Regions from separate parts of the Pseudoalteromonas sp. Hal040 genome, predicted to be linked through region 2. Evidence: predicted binding sites of a transcription regulator. Region 2 holds the regulator's gene; each other region holds the start of a gene.
The links. Region 2 encodes sigma-54, which starts transcription at its own class of promoters, with help from an activator protein. Its sites were predicted from a motif close to GTTGGCACGNNNNTNGNNT; they were not measured.
Positions count from the first base shown of each region.

Region 1: P4S60_RS03670 (DUF1328 domain-containing protein) is a predicted target of sigma-54. The motif match lies at 1,492-1,510, and genes of this name have one in related genera.
Region 3: flgB (flagellar basal body rod protein FlgB) is a predicted target of sigma-54. The motif match lies at 1,198-1,216, and genes of this name have one in related genera.
Region 4: P4S60_RS15270 (TorF family putative porin) is a predicted target of sigma-54. The motif match lies at 1,933-1,951, and genes of this name have one in related genera.

Region 1 covers NZ_JARLUU010000001.1:804,105-808,872, reverse strand. The annotation lists gene oadA (sodium-extruding oxaloacetate decarboxylase subunit alpha) at 1-759, opposite strand, end outside; gene P4S60_RS03675 (OadG family protein) at 775-1,023, opposite strand; gene P4S60_RS03670 (DUF1328 domain-containing protein) at 1,557-1,730, shown strand; gene P4S60_RS03665 (hypothetical protein) at 1,782-1,973, shown strand; gene P4S60_RS03660 (hypothetical protein) at 2,391-3,314, opposite strand; gene P4S60_RS03655 (YcxB family protein) at 3,439-3,906, shown strand; gene csrA (carbon storage regulator CsrA) at 3,934-4,125, opposite strand; gene P4S60_RS03645 (aspartate kinase) at 4,219-4,768, opposite strand, start outside.
Region 2 covers NZ_JARLUU010000001.1:3,096,454-3,101,221, reverse strand. The annotation lists partial or broken gene mgtE (magnesium transporter) at 1-489, opposite strand, end outside; gene P4S60_RS14385 (HPr family phosphocarrier protein) at 701-973, opposite strand; gene rapZ (RNase adapter RapZ) at 987-1,832, opposite strand; gene ptsN (PTS IIA-like nitrogen regulatory protein PtsN) at 1,833-2,285, opposite strand; gene hpf (ribosome hibernation promoting factor) at 2,289-2,576, opposite strand; gene P4S60_RS14365 (RNA polymerase factor sigma-54) at 2,604-4,100, opposite strand; gene lptB (LPS export ABC transporter ATP-binding protein) at 4,216-4,768, opposite strand, start outside.
Region 3 covers NZ_JARLUU010000001.1:2,657,609-2,662,376, reverse strand. The annotation lists gene P4S60_RS12340 (chemotaxis protein) at 1-263, shown strand, start outside; gene P4S60_RS12335 (CheR family methyltransferase) at 285-1,115, shown strand; gene flgB (flagellar basal body rod protein FlgB) at 1,251-1,661, shown strand; gene flgC (flagellar basal body rod protein FlgC) at 1,664-2,095, shown strand; gene P4S60_RS12320 (flagellar hook assembly protein FlgD) at 2,109-2,792, shown strand; gene flgE (flagellar hook protein FlgE) at 2,844-4,211, shown strand; gene P4S60_RS12310 (flagellar basal body rod protein FlgF) at 4,372-4,768, shown strand, end outside.
Region 4 covers NZ_JARLUU010000001.1:3,277,225-3,281,992, reverse strand. The annotation lists gene P4S60_RS15280 (YIP1 family protein) at 1-32, opposite strand, end outside; partial or broken gene P4S60_RS15275 (aldo/keto reductase) at 200-1,095, shown strand; gene P4S60_RS15270 (TorF family putative porin) at 1,159-1,872, opposite strand; partial or broken gene P4S60_RS15265 (hypothetical protein) at 2,123-3,290, opposite strand; gene P4S60_RS15260 (helix-turn-helix transcriptional regulator) at 3,442-3,642, opposite strand; gene P4S60_RS15255 (hypothetical protein) at 3,651-4,076, opposite strand; gene P4S60_RS15250 (AsmA family protein) at 4,314-4,768, shown strand, end outside.

The DNA of each region.
Region 1 (4,768 bases), 2.3 Mb from region 2:
CTCTGTGCCTTCAACAATTGAAACTATGGTTTCTGTGGCGCTATGACCATAAGTCATACTCATTGATGAAATAGCCGTATCAAGCATATCGATACCTGCATCGATTGCTTTTTGGTATGTTGCAGTGCTTAAACCTGTGGTCGCATGGCATTGCATCGCAATAGGAATAGACACAGTTTCTTTTAAGCCTTTGATCAACTGCTCACAATCGTATGGCTTTAGTAAACCCGCCATATCTTTGATACAAATTGAATGGCAACCAAGATCTTCTAGTTGCTTAGCAAGTTTCAGCCACATATCAAGTGTATGCACTGGGCTTACTGTGTATGAAATTGTACCTTGAGCGTGTGCACCTACTTTTACCGCTGCTTTAATCGCGGTTTCAAGGTTACGTACATCGTTCATCGCATCGAAAATACGGAATACATCAACACCGTTTTTATGAGCTCGCTCAACAAACTTTTCGACTACATCATCAGCATAATGGCGGTAGCCTAAAAGGTTTTGCCCGCGCAGTAACATTTGCTGCTTAGTGTTTGGCATTGCAGCTTTTAGCTCGCGAATACGTTGCCAAGGGTCTTCACCTAAATAACGGATACACGAGTCAAACGTTGCACCACCCCATGATTCAATAGACCAATAACCCGCATTATCGAGTTTTTCTGCCATGGGTAACATGTCGTCTAAGCGCATACGCGTTGCCAAAAGAGACTGGTGTGCGTCACGCAATACTAATTCGGTTAGTTTTAATTTAGCCATGTTTGAGCTGCCCCGTTATTTTTGTTTATTTCGAAATTGAGCAATTGCAGCGCTGATAGCTGCAATATGTGCCTGTGGCACACCCTGTTGAGGTTGAATTTTTGCTGTTCGCGTAGGTTCTGCAGTTGCAGGATCGTCGAATCGACCCACGACTTTCGACATTAAGATCACCGCAGAAATCAAAATGCTCAGAAAAACAAACACGCCAACCATGCCTGTCACCATCAAACTGGCCGCAGTGGTGAGTAATCCACCTATATCCATACGACTCCCCTCGCTTACCTATAATAAAAAGTCATTTTTGTTAAATAATTATGCACCAATGATAACAAAGAAAATCAATTTGTATAGCACCATTGTAAATTGGTAAAACCAATTAAATTTAAAATAACATGACACACATATAATTAACACCCCACTATTCACGAATTTAAAGCCCCGTTATAGATGATATAAATAGTCAATATAGCCAGACGTTATATGCTGAACTATTAATTAATAGCAACAAAATGACTAAAAACCACACACAACAAGGCGTTAGAGCAAACCATACAAAACAAAGTTAAATTGGTCTTACCATTTTTGGTGCTTTCTTTCATTTTTCTCATGCAGCTCAATATGAAAAAATATCACTATGAATAAGTTACATGCTTACTCGTAAAAGTTACCAAATGATGACCCCTACAAATAACAACAAAACACGTAAACAACTGAAATTTAAGAGATAAACCTTCTGGCACGGAACTCGCTTTAGATATACCGAACTTAAGAAAATTTAAATAGCCAAGGAGACCACTATGTTACGCTGGACAATTACTTTTTTAGTTATCGCGTTAATCGCAGCAGTGTTAGGTTTTGGCGGTATCGCAGGAGCCGCTGCAGGCATCGCTAAGATTATCTTTTTTATATTTTTAGTATTACTTGTTATTTCGCTGGTATCAGGAGCACTTAGAGGCAGTGTCCCTAAGTAGTTAAAAGCAGATAACCATTTACTTTATTTTAAATTTACAAGGAATTTCATTATGAAAAATTCAACTTTAAAAGCCGCAACTATCGCCCTAGTTTCAGGTTTATTTATTATGGGTTGTGAAGACAACACCGCTGAAGAAGCTGGCGAACGTATTGACGAAGCAATTACTGATACACAAAATGCAGTTGAAGATGCATGTGAAGAAGTAAAAGAAGGTGTTAACGCAAAAGAAACTAACTGCTAATAACACACCTTAATTAAGAAAAGCGGCCAAGTGCCGCTTTTTTGTGTATGCGAGTTAGCGAGTTAGCGAGTTAGCGAGTTAGCGAGTTAGCGACTCTAGGCTGTAAGCTGTTTGTGTCAAGCAGTTTGCTAACTTTACTATTTCCCCTTGAAACTCGCTAACTTGTTGGGTTTCGCTCCGCTCTAACCAACCTACAGGCTCTTTTTTTAATCTGATAGCTGACGGCTGAAAGCTGATGGCTCATTTCCCCTAGAAGCTCGCTAACTTTTGGGTTTAGCTCCGCTCTAACCAACCTACCGGCTCTTTTTTTAATCTGATAGCTGATGGCTCATTTCCCTATAAACTCGCAACTTTACTCTTTCCCCTTGAAGCTCGCTAACTTGTTGGGTTTCGCTCCGCTCTAACCAACCTACGATATTACTTACAACCCATTGTAAGAGGCTTGTTTGTCGTTACACTCGCTATATGCCACTGGCCGTCAATAAAACTCACCTTAGCTACATCGCTAACAGCAAAATCACCGGGGACATTTAAGCGCGTTAAGTTACTCGCTAACTGCTGCTGGCAATATGGGCCGGTATCGCCATGCATTACAAGTACAGGCTTATTGGTGTGCTTTGCGAAGTCGCTGATGGCATCTCGGTATATTTTAAATGCATCACAATTAGAACGTTGTGATTCACTGCAAGTGGGTTTACTGGTCGGGTGGTAAATATCAGCCTGAAAGCCAAACACATAGGCCTTAGCATCCTGATGAACAAGTGCTTGTTTCAACCAAATTAAGTTGTACTTATCACGTTTGTCAGCGGCATCAAGTGCTGCGTTTTTGTCACTTTTTAAAATTTGCGAGCGGCCGTTAAAAGTGCCCGGTATATGCAAAGTACGAAATTCAATGTCATCAAACTGCCAACGAGCATTTTCTAGCATTTCAGCCTGTGTGGCATAACCCTGTAGTTGCTGTGCTTTTTGTGTATAAGCATCGTCGAACATCAAGCCTTTAACAAAGCTTAGCCGTTCAAGCTCATCAAAACGCACCGATAGCTTTTCTCGATCGCAATCTGTCCATTCATTATCACCTGGGGTGTAAATAAAAGGCTCTGTAGTCAGCGATGTTAATAACGCTTTATTTGTTTGCAAAAGCTTATTGGTGCAAGCAAGTGCTCCCGATTTCATATCACCAAGATGCATTAAAAAGCCATGGGGTGTTGCTGCGATTGCTTTAGTAATTTTTCCATCTTTGGCGAGATTAATTTCATCAATCGGGGTGTATGGCATATCGCCCATAACTAAAAAAGTATTTGTGGTCATTGCAAGTGCTAATGACATTGAACTAACAAACATACAACTTACACCTAAAAAATACAGATACCTTAAGCTCTCATAATGACAACTAAATGAAAACCAACTGCGGCAGTTTTTTTCTATCAATGTTAAACTGCTGCCAGTCGATTAAGTGAGTCCCCGAATGACATTAAGTACAACTTACACACTAGATAAACCGTATTATTACGAATGCTTTGATGAGTCTTTACCTTATTCATCACAAGCTAAGCCTAAATACCCGCTGTTGGTGTTGTTAATAACCTTAGGCTTATTAGCCTTTTATCAATTAGAGAATCATTATTTAGGCAGCTTTATGATTATGCTTGCTGTCGTTGAGTGCTTATCGTTTTATTACAAGCGCCCATGGTGGGTCACAAGACAAATGCTAAGTCGTGCATCAGGTAGCGAAGTGACTATCGTGTTTGATGATGAAGGGGTGAAGGCCGAAAACCCGCATAAAAGTTACCAATTAAGCTGGCAACAGATTAGTGAGATTATTGAAACTGAGCGAGGTTTTATTTTAAAAGCACAGCGCGGTATGCAATATATTTCTAAACAAGCGCTAAATGATGAAATAGCAGCTGAACTAAATAAAAGAGCCACTCAGTGAGTGGCTCTTAAAAATATCTGTCGCTGATTAAACGTTGCCCGGATTTGGGTTAGATTTCTCTGCTTGGATTCGCATGTAGATTTCTTCACGATGTACTGATACATCTTTCGGTGCATTTACACCAATGCGAACTTGATTTCCTTTAACACCAAGAACAGTAACTGTTACTTCGTCACCGATCATAAGGGTTTCACCTACTCTACGAGTTAGTATTAGCATTCTATTGCTCCCATGTTCCAAAAAATTAAAAGATTCCGCGTCAAAAACATTCTAATGAAATCTAGACTTAAAAGTAAGTAAAAACTCTAGATCTTATTCATTTTCAGTTAAAAAAACTTTGTGTAGCGCACGTACAGCCAGTTCTAAATACTTTTCGTCAATTAAAACTGATATCTTTATTTCTGATGTCGATACAAGCATCACTTTGATGTTTTCATCGGCAAGGGCATTAAAAAATAAACTTGCCACACCAGAGTGAGATTTCATCCCTACACCTACTGCAGACACCTTGGCAACATTGCTTATCCCTTTAATAGATTCTGCGCTGATACCATCTTGGTTACTGGTCAAAATTTCAAGCGCTTGCTCAAAATCATTCGTGTGCACAGTAAAAGCATAGTCTATTTTTTCAAAGTTATGATTAACTTGATTAATCATATCTATTTCGATGCCGAATTCTGCAAAAAGTTTCAAAATTTTTGCAAGGTTTTCCGTTCCTTGGTGCACGCCATTGACGTAAATCAAACTTTCGTCACGATTAAAGGCGATACCCGACACAATGTTTGCTTGCACATCCGGCTCCTCAAAACTGATCAAGGTTCCTTGATCCGGGTTAAAACTCGATAACACTCTGAGCGGTATA
Region 2 (4,768 bases):
TAAATAGCGTAGTACTACATCGAGGGTAACATCTGGACGAATGGTTACCGTATCGCTGTTCATCAAGGCACCAGCTGAGCGCTCTTGATAAGAAAGTGCTTGCGTTGCCCTTTCTCTATCTTGCGAATCCATGGCACTGACAACGTCTTGGTATACGGTATCAGGAAGACTACGTAGGACTTCACCTAAGTCATCGTCGTCCATGTCTTCTGTCGCCGCGGCGATGTGCTCAGGTTCCATCTGGGCAATAATGCCAAGACGTACATCTTCAGACAGTTCTTCTAGAACATCACCGCGGACATCTGGGTCAACCAGTTGCCAAAGCATACGACGAATTTTATGAGGAGAAGATTCAAGTAAAAGGGCTGTATCACAAGGCGCCGTTTTAGCTAACATACCGCGCACTTGAACAAATTGACCACTATTGAGTGACTTGGTCACTTGTTTGAGTTGTTGTAGTGGGTAATCTTGTTCAAAGGCTTCTGGCATTGGCGTCCTTACAACTGAAAAAAGTTTAAATAGGCTAAGCAAATACAGCATAGTTGCTTTGTGGTGTATTTGCAGAGATATCGTCGCACTGCGATAAATTTATTAAGAGTTTTGTAATTTAGAGAAGCGAGCGATATAAAAGTAGGATATTTAAAGGGAATTTTAAATATCCGAATTAAGTTTACCGTAAACCCCGAAGGCTTAGCAAATGCTATTCTTGCTCGTGAAAGCGTTGCGCAATTAATTCGCCAATTGCCGTTAATGCGGCATCAGCATCTGGGCCTTCGCATACAACACGAACTTCTTTACCTTGGCTGCTTTCAAGTAGCATTAACGCTAACACGCTGTCGCCTTCGGCTTCTTTATCGTCTTGATAAAGCGTAATTTTGGCATCAAATTGCAGCGCTAATTGCGCCAAAACAGTGGCAGCACGAGCATGTAAACCAAGTTTATTTTGAATTAAAAAAGTATCTTCAGCGTGCATTCTAGGTGCCTAATTAAATGTCTTGTTCACGGTGACGAATTTTTACATTGGCATGGCTTTTCGCAAAGCTTTCACCAATTGTTTGCGCTAAATAAACAGAGCGGTGTTGGCCACCGGTACAACCAATTGCGATAGTTAAGTAACTGCGGTTATTGCGCTCTAAATGTGGCAACCATGTTTGCACAAAGGTCTGTATTTGCCATGTGAACTTTTGCACTATGCTGTGGCTCGCAAGATAATCTTTTACTGGTTGATCAAGGCCTGTTAGCGGCTTTAAATCTGGCTCCCAGTGTGGATTGGGTAAAAAGCGTGCATCAAATACGTAGTCAGCTTCTTTTGGAATACCGTGCTTAAAGCCAAACGACATAAAGGTGATAATCAACTTTTTATCTTTTTTACCTAAGATCTTTTCGCGAATTGATTCAGCTAACTGATGAACACTCAAATCAGTGGTATCAATCATAAAATCAGCACGAGTAATCAGTACATCGAGCAAGATTTTTTCTTGTTTAATAGCAAGATCGAGTGGCAAAGAATCAATCGATAATGGATGTAAGCGGCGTGTTTCTGAAAAGCGCTTTATCAGGGTTTGATCATCACTATCTAAGTAAAATAGCGTTGGGTTTGCAAACCCTGGTAGGTATTCAAGAATATCATTAAATTCTTGCTGCTCTTTCGGTAAGTTACGTACATCGATACTGACTGCTATTTTATCGTAATTATCAGATACGCTACGTACGAGTGAAGGCAGTAAATTCACTGGAATATTATCAACGCAATAATAGCCTAAGTCTTCAAGTACTCGTAAAGCGACCGATTTACCTGAGCCTGAGCGACCGCTGATAATAATTAATTCCATTTATGCCTCTGCTGATATGACCTGAAACAGTTGCTGATCGGTTGTAGCACTGCGTAACTGTTTACAAAATTCTTTATCTTTAAGTCTATCAGCAATTGTTGATAAGGTCTTTAGGTGAAGCTGACAGTCACCATCTGGTACGATGAGTGCCACAAATATATCAACCGGGCGGTTATCAATAGCATCAAAATTGATGGGTGATTCACTCACTATGATAAACGCATGGGGCTCATCGGCACCGCTCATTCGACCATGGGGAATAGCAATACCGCGACCTATGCCGGTGCTGCCTAGTTTTTCTCGGTTGAGCAAAGCATCTAGGATATCTTGTTGCGATAAATGAGGAAGCTGCTGGTGGGCCAGTTCGCTGATATATTCAAGAATTCTTTTTTTGCTATTAAAAAGGACCGCAGCTTTGCTGCAGTCCTGGTTAGTAAGTGAACTTAGTTTCATAATTTAATGTCGAGCTAATTTCTCTTTGTGTTTAATGACTTGGCGATCAAGTTTATCGATCAGTGAGTCAATGGCTGCGTACATATCTTGATGTTCTGTAGAAGCGAACAATTCGCCTCCGTTTACATGTAAAGTTGCTTCTGCTTTTTGGCTTAATTTTTCTACATCTAGAATGACATGAACATTATTTATATGGTCAAAATGCCTTTCTAGTTTCGCAAACTTGGTGTTTACATAGTCTCTTAATGAATCAGTGATTTCTACATGACGACCAGTTAAATTTAGTTGCATAAGCATTTTTCCTTCTATGTAAAACGTCTAAATCAAACTCTTACGCTGATTAGACGGAGGTATTGCTAGAGACTCACGATATTTTGCAATTGTACGTCTAGCTACTTTAATTCCTTGCTCAGCCAATATATCTGCAATTTTACTATCACTCAATGGTTTAGCTGAGTTTTCTGCAGCCACTAACTTCTTGATTAAAGCGCGTATTGCCGTAGAAGAACACTCACCACCATTTTCGGTGCTGACATGGCTTGAGAAGAAATATTTCAACTCAAAAATACCCCTCGGGGTATGCATATATTTTTGCGTTGTTACACGTGAAATTGTCGATTCATGCATTTCGACCATTTCAGCAACATCATTTAGCACCATCGGCTTCATCGCTTCAGGGCCGTGCTCAAAGAAAGCTTGTTGTTGTTGAACGATACAGTTGGTTACTTTTAATAACGTATCGTTACGGCTTTCTAAGCTCTTAATAAACCACTTTGCTTCTTGTAAGTGAGAGCGAATAAATTGGCTGTCGCTACTCGATTTTACTGAGCGAGACATAGCCGCATATTGGCTGTTCACTCTAATCTTTGGCATACAATCTGGATTTAACTCAACCACCCAGCGACCTTTTACTTTTTTCACTGATACATCAGGTATAACGTACTCAGACTCTTCGCGTACTATGCTATCCGCAGGCTTAGGATTTAAGCTGTGAATAAGCGTCATCACTTCTTTAAGCTCATTTTCTTTAAGCTTAGTCTTTTTCATCAAAGTGCGATAGTCGCGACTCGCTAATAATTCGATATGCTCAGATAAAACCATTTTAGTTTCAGCTAAATATGGTGTGCTAGCGTCAAATTGACGAAGCTGAATACACAGGCATTCTTGTAAACTGCGCGCGCCAATACCAACAGGATCGAATAATTGTATTCTTTTTAAGACCGCTTCAACTTCATCAAGTTCGATTTCTTCTTCATCGTTATTTTGATTAAAGCTTTCGACAATATCTTCACAGCTGATCGTTAAAATACCTGAGTCGTCTATGGCTTCTACTATGGCTACGGCAATCGCTTCGTCAGTTGGGCTAAATGGTGTGAGCTGTAATTGCCACATCAGGTATTCTTGTAGGGTTTCAGTTGATGCGCCTTGGTAAATAGACTCATCTTCAGGCATCGGTCCTGATGATGTTGATGGGGCTGCGCTCATGTACTCGTCCCACGTGACGTCCATAGCTAAGTCATCACTTACGGTGTCTTTATTGAGGGCGTCACTGCTTTCTTGCTCGTATTCGCTAGGTGCTTCTTCTGCAGACGCGCTCAGTTGCATATCGTCAGATTCCGCTTTTTGCTCATTCTTACCGATACTTTCTTCGTTGTAATCAGCCTCTTCCACTTCAAGTAGGGGATTACTATCAAGCGCTTCTTGAATTTCTTGCTGGAGATCCAATGTACTGAGCTGCAACAAACGAATCGCTTGTTGCAGTTGTGGAGTCATTGTAAGTTGCTGGCCCATGCGCAGCTGTAATGATTGCCTCATGTATCCCTAACAATCCTTTTTAAGTTATCGATGACTGTGCAAACACAGTTAAGTCATTATCGATTTATTGTCATTGTTATAAGTCTAGCAGATGCTCTAGTCGGTGGCGTAATGGTTACAGCCTGAATTGCTCGCCTAGATATACATCACGTACAGTTTGGTCAGCTAATACGTGCTCAGGTGTGCCTGATGCAATTAGCTCCCCATGAGAAACAATGTAGGCTTTTTCACAAACATCAAGGGTTTCTCTAACATTATGGTCAGTAATGAGTACCCCAATACCGCGGTTTTTTAGGTGCTCAATAATTTTCTTTATATCTAACACTGAAATTGGATCAACACCAGCAAAAGGCTCATCTAAAAGGATAAATTTAGGATTTGCGGCTAATGCGCGAGCAATTTCAACGCGGCGGCGTTCGCCACCTGACAGCGCCATACCTTGGCTGTCACGGATATGTTGAATGCTAAATTCGTCGAGTAAGCTGTTTAGCGTTTCTTCGCGGGTGGTTTTATTTAGATCTTTACGGGTTTCTAAAATTGCCATCAAGTTTTGATAAACCGTCAACTTTCTAAAAATTGACGACTCTTGCGGCAGATAACCAATACCTAAACGTGCGCGGCTATGCATTGGTAAAAGCGTAATGTCGTTATCATCAATGCTGATTTTA
Region 3 (4,768 bases), 440 kb from region 2:
AACTGGATTGTAAAAATGATATTACTGAGCGCGTTGGCTTATTGATATCAGATGTAGAAATGCCAGAAATGGATGGTTATACACTGACCGCCGAAATCAAAGCAGATCCAAAATTATCACCTTTACATGTGATCTTGCATACCTCTCTAAGTGGGGTATTTAACCAAGCAATGATCGAAAAAGTAGGTGCCGATGATTTTATTGCAAAATTTAACCCAGATGAATTAGCAACAGCTGTGAAAAAGTGGGTTCATTGTGATTAATTATTTATAGGTGGTATTACTTTGGAAAATAAGCATTTACAACAAAGCGAATACGATCAATTCCGCTCTTTCTTAGAGCAACAATGTGGCATCGTGCTTGGTGACAACAAACTGTATTTAGTTAAAAGTCGCCTCGCACCGCTTATGGCTCGCTTTAATGTTGAGTCATTATCACAGCTGGTAAGTAAAACTTTAAGTCCTCACGAGAGGCAGCTTCGTGCCGCTGTGGTTGATGCGATGACCACTAATGAAACGCTTTGGTTTCGTGACCAATACCCGTTTGAATTATTGAAAACTAAGCTTTTTCCTGAGCTTAAAGATGTCCGTAGGCCACTAAAAATATGGTCAGCGGCAAGTTCATCAGGGCAAGAGCCGTATTCGATTGCCATGTCGGTTGCCGAGTTTCAGTCTAAAAATCCGGGTGTATTAAAAATGGGTGCGCAAATTATTGGCACAGATATTTCTAATACTATGCTTGATATGTGTAAAAATGCTGAATATGACGCATTGGCACTTGCTCGTGGTCTGTCGATGGAAAGACGTCAAAAATTCTTTAAAGATAGCGGCAATGGAATGGCTCAGGTTACTGACCCAATAAGAAAAATGGTCAGCTTTAGACATTTAAACTTATTGGATTCATACGCTTTAATGGGCAAGTTTGACATTATATTCTGCCGCAATGTGTTGATTTACTTCTCACCGGAAGTAAAAGCGAAAATCATTGCGCAGTTTGCACAAGCTTTAAACCCAAAAGGCTACCTGTTTTTAGGTGCGTCAGAGTCAATGGCGGGCTTAAGTGATAGCTTTGATATGGTTCGTTGTAACCCGGGTATCATCTATCAGAAAAAGTAAACTCTCCTTAGCAACCTAGTTCTTAGGTTGCTAAATAAGCCTATTTTTCAACATCTTATATAATTAAAAATCACTCTTTATTTTTGGCTTACCTTTTGCATTATCCCCTGTAGAGTCAATTTTTTGGAGATGGTTATGGCTATCAGTTTTGATAAAGCATTTGGTGTTCATCCTCATGCGATGTTGATCCGTTCACAACGCGCTGAGTTATTAGCGACAAATATCGCTAATGCTGATACGCCGGGCTACAAAGCGAAAGATATCGATTTTGCCTCGGCATTAAAAGCGGCAAAAAGCAACCAACAGGGCGGCAATAGCATGGTTCGAACCGATGCAAAACATATTGCCGGAGGCAGTCGTTTTGTTGGTAGTGCTGAAATGTTTCGTACGCCAAATCAAGCAGATACAGGTGATGGTAACTCTGTTGATATACAAGTGGAACGAAACTTGTATGTACAAAACTCATTAGAGTATCAGGCAAGCCTGCAATTTATGAGTAGTAAAATTTCAGGCCTTAAAAAAGCCCTCGGTAGTCAAGGAGCTTAATCATGAGTTTGTATAATGTTTTTGATATTTCAGCAACCGGTATGACCGCGCAAAATGTTCGCCTTAATACCACAGCCAGTAATATCTCGAATGCGAATACGATTAGTTCTAGCCAAGACAAAACGTATCGAGCGCGCCATCCTGTTTTTGCAGCAGAGTTGACCAAAGCGTCATCGTCACAAAGCAATCCTCAGGGCTCTTCTGTTGGTGTTAAAGTGTTAGGCATTGTAGAGAGCGATAAGCCACTACAAATTGAATATAACCCGAACCACCCAAGTGCGGATGAAAATGGTTATATCTACAAACCTAACGTTAATGTCGTAGAAGAAATGGCAAATATGATTTCTGCCTCTCGCTCTTACCAAACAAATGTGCAAGTTGCTGATGCAGCTAAGCAAATGTTAAGTAAAACACTGTTGTTAGGACAACGGTAATCGAGGATAAGTTATGAGTAACGACATCAGCTCTGCATCATCATCCTATTTGGATAGCTTGCGTTGGAATCAAAGTAATACGCAAACAACTGAAGAAGACAACAACACGCTTTCTCAGGAAGATTTCTTTTCGTTGTTAACACAGCAGTTGTCGTTCCAGGATCCGAGTAATCCTGCAGATAACGATCAAATGATTGCGCAAATGACGAACTTCACTATGGCTGAAGGTATTTCAAACTTAAATGAAAAGTTTGATTCACTCACTGCGTCAATGACATCGAACTCTGCATTACAAGCTTCAACGCTTGTGGGTAAACAAGCACTGCTTGAATCCGACACCATTGATTTTGATGGTGAAAATGCAGCAAAAGGCTCGGTGGTTGCTGAAACAGCGGTTGAAACACTGACGCTGAGAATTACAGATTCATCAGGCCAGTTAGTACGCACCATTGATTTAGGATCTCAGTCAGCAGGTGCACTGCGTTTTGAGTGGGATGGAAAAGATAACGATGGCAATGTACTCCCTGAAGGTGAGTATGACATCAGTGCTGAAGGCTATGTAAATGGTGACTACAGCAGCCTGCCAATGGCGACCTTTAAAAATATTGAAAGTGTCAATATCAATGGTAGCAGCGGCATTATCGTAAATACAAAAGAGGGTGCGGTTAGGCTGACTGATATAGCTGAAATCGCATAAGTAAAAAAGGTTTGGGTTAGCTTAGGCTAAGAGATAGGTTAGAGGTGAGTTATGAGCTTCAATATTGCATTAACAGGTTTAGCAGCCGCGCAAAAAGATTTAGACGTTACCGCAAATAACATTGCGAACGTGAATACTACGGGCTTTAAAGAGTCTCGTGCAGAGTTTGCTGATGTGTACGCATCATCAGTATTTAGCTCTGGTAAAACAAAAAATGGTGACGGTGTAAGAACAACAATGGTGGCACAGCAATTCCACCAAGGTTCGTTATCGTTCACAAATAACTCTTTAGATTTAGCGATTACGGGTGAAGGTTACTTCGCCATGGCTAATGACTTAGGTGCACAAGACTTTACTTATACGCGTGCTGGTGCGTTCAAACTTAATAAAGATAACTTTATTGTTGATGCGAGCGGCAATTACTTACAAGGTTTCCCTGTTGATGAAGCAACCGGTGATACAACCTCTGTTAGTTTAAGTACTTCATCTGCACTACAAATTCCTGACGCTTCAGGTTCACCGCGTGCAACGACGAATGTTTACTCATCATTTAACCTTGATTCACGTGCCTCTGCGCCAACAGTGACACCATTTGATCCTGAAACAAGTGCGACTTACAACAGTTCAACGTCGACAACTGTATATGATTCATTAGGTGAGCCACATATTTTACAATTCTTCTTTGTGAAAACTGACTCAGCAACTACAGGTAATGAGAATGAGTGGGAAGTGTATGCAACACTTGATGAAAAGCCATTTGATTCTAGTGGTGTAGAGCAAACAACAACACCTTATACTCCATTAACTACATTCCAATTTGATGCGAGCGGTTTACCACTTAGCACGGATGGTGTTGCAAATACAGATACAACCTTTAACCCTTTAACCCTACCAAATGGTGCCGGTGCTGCAACAGGTCTATCTGATTTACTTTCTAATGGTGCGAGCTTCCCAGATGATGTAACAATGAACTGGCGTGATGAAGCGGCAACAGCGAATAAAGTACCAACTCAATATGCAAGTAACTTTGAAGTGAAAGCACTTGAGCAAGACGGTGCGACGGTAGGTCGTCTATCGGGTATTGATATCGGCTCTGATGGTAAAATTGTTGCATCGTATAGTAATGGTGATACCTCGTTCTTAGGTCAAGTTGCAATGGTTCGTTTTTCGAACTCACAAGGTTTACAGCAAGTAGGTAATACTTCTTGGAAGAAGAGTTTAACGTCAGGTGAGCCAATTGCTGGTGAACCAGGTTCAGGTACTTTAGGTTCAATCAACTCATCAGCACTTGAGCAATCAAATGTTAACTTAACGAATGAACTTGTTGATTTGATTAGTGCGCGACGTAACTTCCAAGCTAACTCACGTGCGCTTGAGGTTAACTCAACACTACAACAAAACATCCTACAGATCCGTTAATCTTAACGGCTCTAAGCATAATCCGACACGAAGGCTGCTCCCTCTATTGGCAGCCTTTTTTCATTCTAGCAGCTCATTTTTCTCTCCTATTTCAGCGTCAATTTTACTTTGGCACTTTTATTGCATTTCTTAGTTATCGTATTTTTAGTGAGTCAATGTTATGGACAAAATGGTCTACATTGCCATGTCGGGTGCTAAGCAAAGTTTGCGCGGTCTTGAGCTCAAGGCTAACAATCTTGCGAACGCTAACACCACTGGCTTTAAAGCTGATTTTGCACAAGCTCGCTCTATGCAAGCCTTCGGGGAAGGTCTGCCATCTAGGGTGTTTGCAATGCAAGAACGCCCAGGATCTAACATGCAATCAGGTGGTTATGTAGAAACTGGCCGTGAGCTTGATATTGCTATGAGTGACCGTGGTTGGTTGAGTGTACAAGATGCATCAGGCAATGAGGCGTACACCAAAACAGGCACATTAAACATTACTCCAGATGGCGCGTTGATCACCAGCCATGGCCGTCAAGTAATTGGCGAAGGTGGTCCAATCATTCTGCCATTAC
Region 4 (4,768 bases), 180 kb from region 2:
ACCAAAGCAGTCATGACATTTGATGATTTCATTTTTTATTCCTTGTTTTATAACATTTGTTTTTAGGTACTAAAATATCCTGTTTAGTAACAAATTAGCAATTTGTTTTGTAACTGTATGTTAACAGCTGTGATTAGTAAATCTGTGATATGGTTTAAGGATTAATTTGAGTCGAATTTATTAGGAATAGTAGGTCGTTATGGTGAATAGCAAAGGTCGTTGTATTGATGAGTTGGTATTAGGATTCTGGCGCTTGTTAGATTGGCAGGTAACGCCACAGCAATGCTTAAGTTTTTAGAAAATGCAATTGAAATGGGTGTGTCACATACCGATCACGCTGACATTTACGGTGAATACGGCTGTGAAGCCGAATTTGGTAAATCACTTAAACTAAAACCAAGTATTCGTGATGAAATCAAAATAATCACTAAGTGTGGTATCAAGCCTGCATTTGCAAGCTTAGGTTTACAAGGCAAAGCAAACCATTATGATTCAAGTGCCGCGCATATTATTGCCTCAGCACAGCAGTCACTTAAAAACTTCAATACTGATCGTTTAGATGTATTACTTATCCATCGCCCTGATTACTTAATGAATGCCGATGAAATGGCAGAAGCATTCAATACCCTAAAAGCAAATGGTGATGTGATTGATTTTGGTGTGTCTAACTTTACCCCATCGCAACTTAGCCTGTTGCAGTCGCGTTTAGACTTTGAGCTTGTGACCAATCAAATTGAGTTTTCACCTTACGAGATGAAAGCCCTTGATGATGGCAGCTTAGACCAATGCCAATTACTTGATATTAAACCTATGCTTTGGTCGCCATTAGCTGGAGGTCGTTTATTCTCAAGTGATGATGAAAAAGCGGTACGTTTACGTGCAGTGTTAGAGCAGGTTGGTGCTGAAATTGGCGCCACAGCCATTGATCAAGTTGTTTATGCTTGGCTGTTAATGCACCCAAGTGCACCGTCTGTGGTACTCGGTACGGGTAATATTGAGCGTGTTAAATCAGCGGTTGACGCTAAGCTGCTTACAATGAACCGTGAACAATGGTATCGCATTTGGCAAGGCTCAACTGGTCATAGTGTGCCTTAACGATTAGTCTAAAACGAGAAAAGGGCCTTACGGCCCTTCGTGTTGCAGCAAGTAACACATTCTTTATAAAGTGAAGTCAACCGCGTAAGCGACGTACACTTTTACATCTGAACCATCAATGTCGTTGTCTGAAAGACCGAAAGTAAAGCCGTCTTTCGACACTGAAACGCCGTAGTCGATGATGTCATCATCACCAATGAAATCCCCTGAGTAATGACCTAAATGAAGGGCCATTTCTGCACCGGTACTGCCAACTGGGAAGCTGTAGTCAGCATTTAAATAAAGTGAATCACCAAAATCTGTACCGTCACCGCTTGCTGCTGATGTTGCTAGTATTGCTGCACCAAAGGTGAAGCTACCCATGCTAATGCTACCGTAGATTTCTGAGAAGTCTGCATCTGTGTAAGATGCTGCATCTGGGTATGCATAATAAATGTAGCCAACATCGTAGCTAAAGGTTTCATTGATTTCACCGCCAAAACCAGCATAAAGGTCTAGCTCGTAAGTCATGTCGTCAGCCCAGCTAGCATTCGACACCCAAGTACCTGCATAAAAGCCAGATTCACTTGCGTAGTCGATACCACCCTGGATTGCAGCATCACCGCCGCCTTGCTCTTGACCACGCCATAAGTAGTTTGAAGTTGCCGCGGCGTTTGCTGTGACTTCTGCATAGCTATATGTTGAGCTCAAAGTTAATAGCGCAAGGGCGCTTGCTGCGACCGTTTTTTTAGTTTTAGCATGTTTCTGTATCCTGTTGTTATGTTGATTTTGTCCCATTTCAGATTGCAGTCTGGTTATTATTTGAGGACATTTTCTATGTGTTGTCTGGATACGATATTGCACTGGTTGTGCCAAGTTCATTATGTGTGGGATATTTTATGCTTAAACTCTTTAAAAACAGACTTTTAAGCTTGTTTAATTTTAGAAAGGGTAGTTATTTGAATTGTTCATGCGCACACGTGTGGTGCAATAAATAACCCGGTTGCACAATTGCGAAGCAACCGGGTTTTGCTTATTTGAGAGTGACTTAGCCGAAAATTGCACGCATTAGACTAATCGTTTCTTCGACAGTCGCGGCCTTTTTCAACTTCACTGATGATTGAATCGCGCTTGGCTTTGATATGTTCAGGGATATCATCACTTGCTAATGCGCGGTCTACCAGTATCTCTGCTGATTCTTTGCCACGGCGTACGGTCTTTTTACCTGCTGAGCTCGTGGTACTCTTAGGTTTGTTTAACAATTTAATATAGTTTGAGTTATCAGCGGTACTTTTATCTACATAATAAAAGAAGCTCGGTAATAGGGCTTTGATTTCAACCAGAGAGTGTTCAAGCTCATTTGCTGCGTTGGCCATTTTGAACCAAGGCATACTATGAATGGCTTCGACAACATCTTGCCAGTAGCGCTCAAAATCGCGGTTATTAAGCTTAGTAATGCCTAATGCCGCACAAAGAGCATCGAGCTTACTATTTACGATTGGTGTAAACACGTCAGGTCGGCGCATCGCAAGTAAGCGAGTAGCAGGAGCAAGCGTTGGTTTTTCATCGCTGCCATTAAATGCCATGAAGTAAGCAACCATAAAATGCTGATAATGTTCTTGCGTTACTTCACCCTCAAGTGGAATGTGTACAAGCGCTTCATCAAATGCGCCAGGTAAATCACTCAACATTTGGTGGAAACCTTTTGCGTTCTTGGTAGAAGCAAACCATTCAACGTCGAAGTTATAGCTGCTTGGATCAAGCGAGGCACTGTGCTTACCTGAAAACGCTAAACGGTCTTCTGGGATCATCTCTTTTAGTGATTGCGATTTAATTGCAGTAATGTAATTAGCTAAACGTAATTGCTCATCAAGGGCTATAAGCTCTTTATGCTGCTCGATGAAGCCTGCGATAACAGGCCATGGCGCAACCCTTAATGTTTTTAGCTGCAAAAAGCTGATTGCAGAAATTAATAAGTCATGAAGTTTTTTAAGAGTGGGTAATTGCTTATCTTCTAACAGATCGTAGTTAATACGATCGCGGCTTGCACTTAATAGCTCATAGCACCAACCTAAAAAGTCTTCAGGGTGATTTTCTACTTTAACTGCCATAAGGTTTAAGCTGATATCAGAGGCTTGCTTGAGGATATTTTGATAAATTTGACTTTCTTGCTCGCCAAGCGCCATTTTTGACGGTGAAATAAGCAGTTTCTTCATGCTTAATCGATACTCCAGTTTTGACCAAATTGGGTTGTTTAATTTTAGTACACAGGGTGCAAAAACAACAGGGTCGTGCATCATACCGAAGTAATGAAATGATGCAATCTTACTGATAATTTATAAGTAAGATTGCGACTGACGTGGTTTATTAATCATGGTCATCGAGTGTAAATAATTGCTCAACACTGAGTTCAAAGTGAGCTGCAATTTTTAACGCGATAATCACCGAGGGTATAAAACGGCCTGTTTCAACTGTGCTAATGGTTTTACGTGATACTGCAATGGCATCAGCAAGTTCTTGCTGCGATAACCCCTTTTCTTTGCGGAATTTAGCGATATTATTTTGCACATTATTTCCTAATCACGGTTTTGCCATAGTAGTGATGCGCCATATATACAGAGCATGATACCTAGGTAGATTAATGCCATAGCTGCATGCGAAACTTCGCTGGGTATTGCATTGTTTATATAAGAAACACCAAGAAGACAAAGTACAATTGCAAAACTAGTATGTTTATGTGCACTAGTGTCTATAGTGTTTAGAAATTCATCTTTATAAGCGTATTGAAAATACATTTTTAACGGAAACCCACCCTTAATGAGGTAAATAATCACTAAAACCACATAAAATAAAACACTCATTACAACAAATAGACTCTCCTCTACATCATGCTTAGATAGTGAGTTAATACTTAGAAGTAAAAAAACCATGCCTGTGCTTAAACTAAGCCATATATTCTGACTCATAAATTTTTCTTCAGTTTTAATATCTAGTTGTTTCATAAAGTCCATCCTCTGGAAGTGTTTAGTTTATATTCTTGTAACCTCTAGGTATCAATGTAACCCTAGGGTATCATTAGGTCAAGTTTTTTTGTAACCTGTAGGTATCAAAAAGTTTCAGCGCTGATTCATATTCTTCTACCTAAGCTTGTTTACAAACCTTTTTGTGTGTTGGGCAATGCATTTGCGCCTAACTCCCGCTATGATATGAACATTGTTTGCCCATTTTTAAGGATGATTATGAAAACCTTACTGAAAATCGTTGGTGTCATCTTCGTATTACTGATTGCATTGGTAGTTGCTGCACCATTTCTCATACCTACAGACGCGATATTTAATAAAGTATCGGAGCAAGTAGAACAAACCACAGGTCGTAGTCTGACTATTAATGGCGATAAAAAGCTGTCGGTATTTCCATCATTAAAACTCGAATTGAATGATGTGCACTTTGCCAATATGCAAACTGGCTCGCAAAAAGATATGGCAAGCATGCAACAACTTGCTATTCGTATCCCTTGGATGTCGTTATTTGGCGGTGAGTTTAAGCTTGATAAATTTGTGATTAACGAACCAACGATTTTGTTAGAAACCGATAAAAATGGTAAAGCAAACTGGCAATTATTTGATGCGGTTGCTGAGCAACCACAAACAGAGCAGCAAAAGAGTTCTAGCGCAGTTAACTTACCAGATAACTT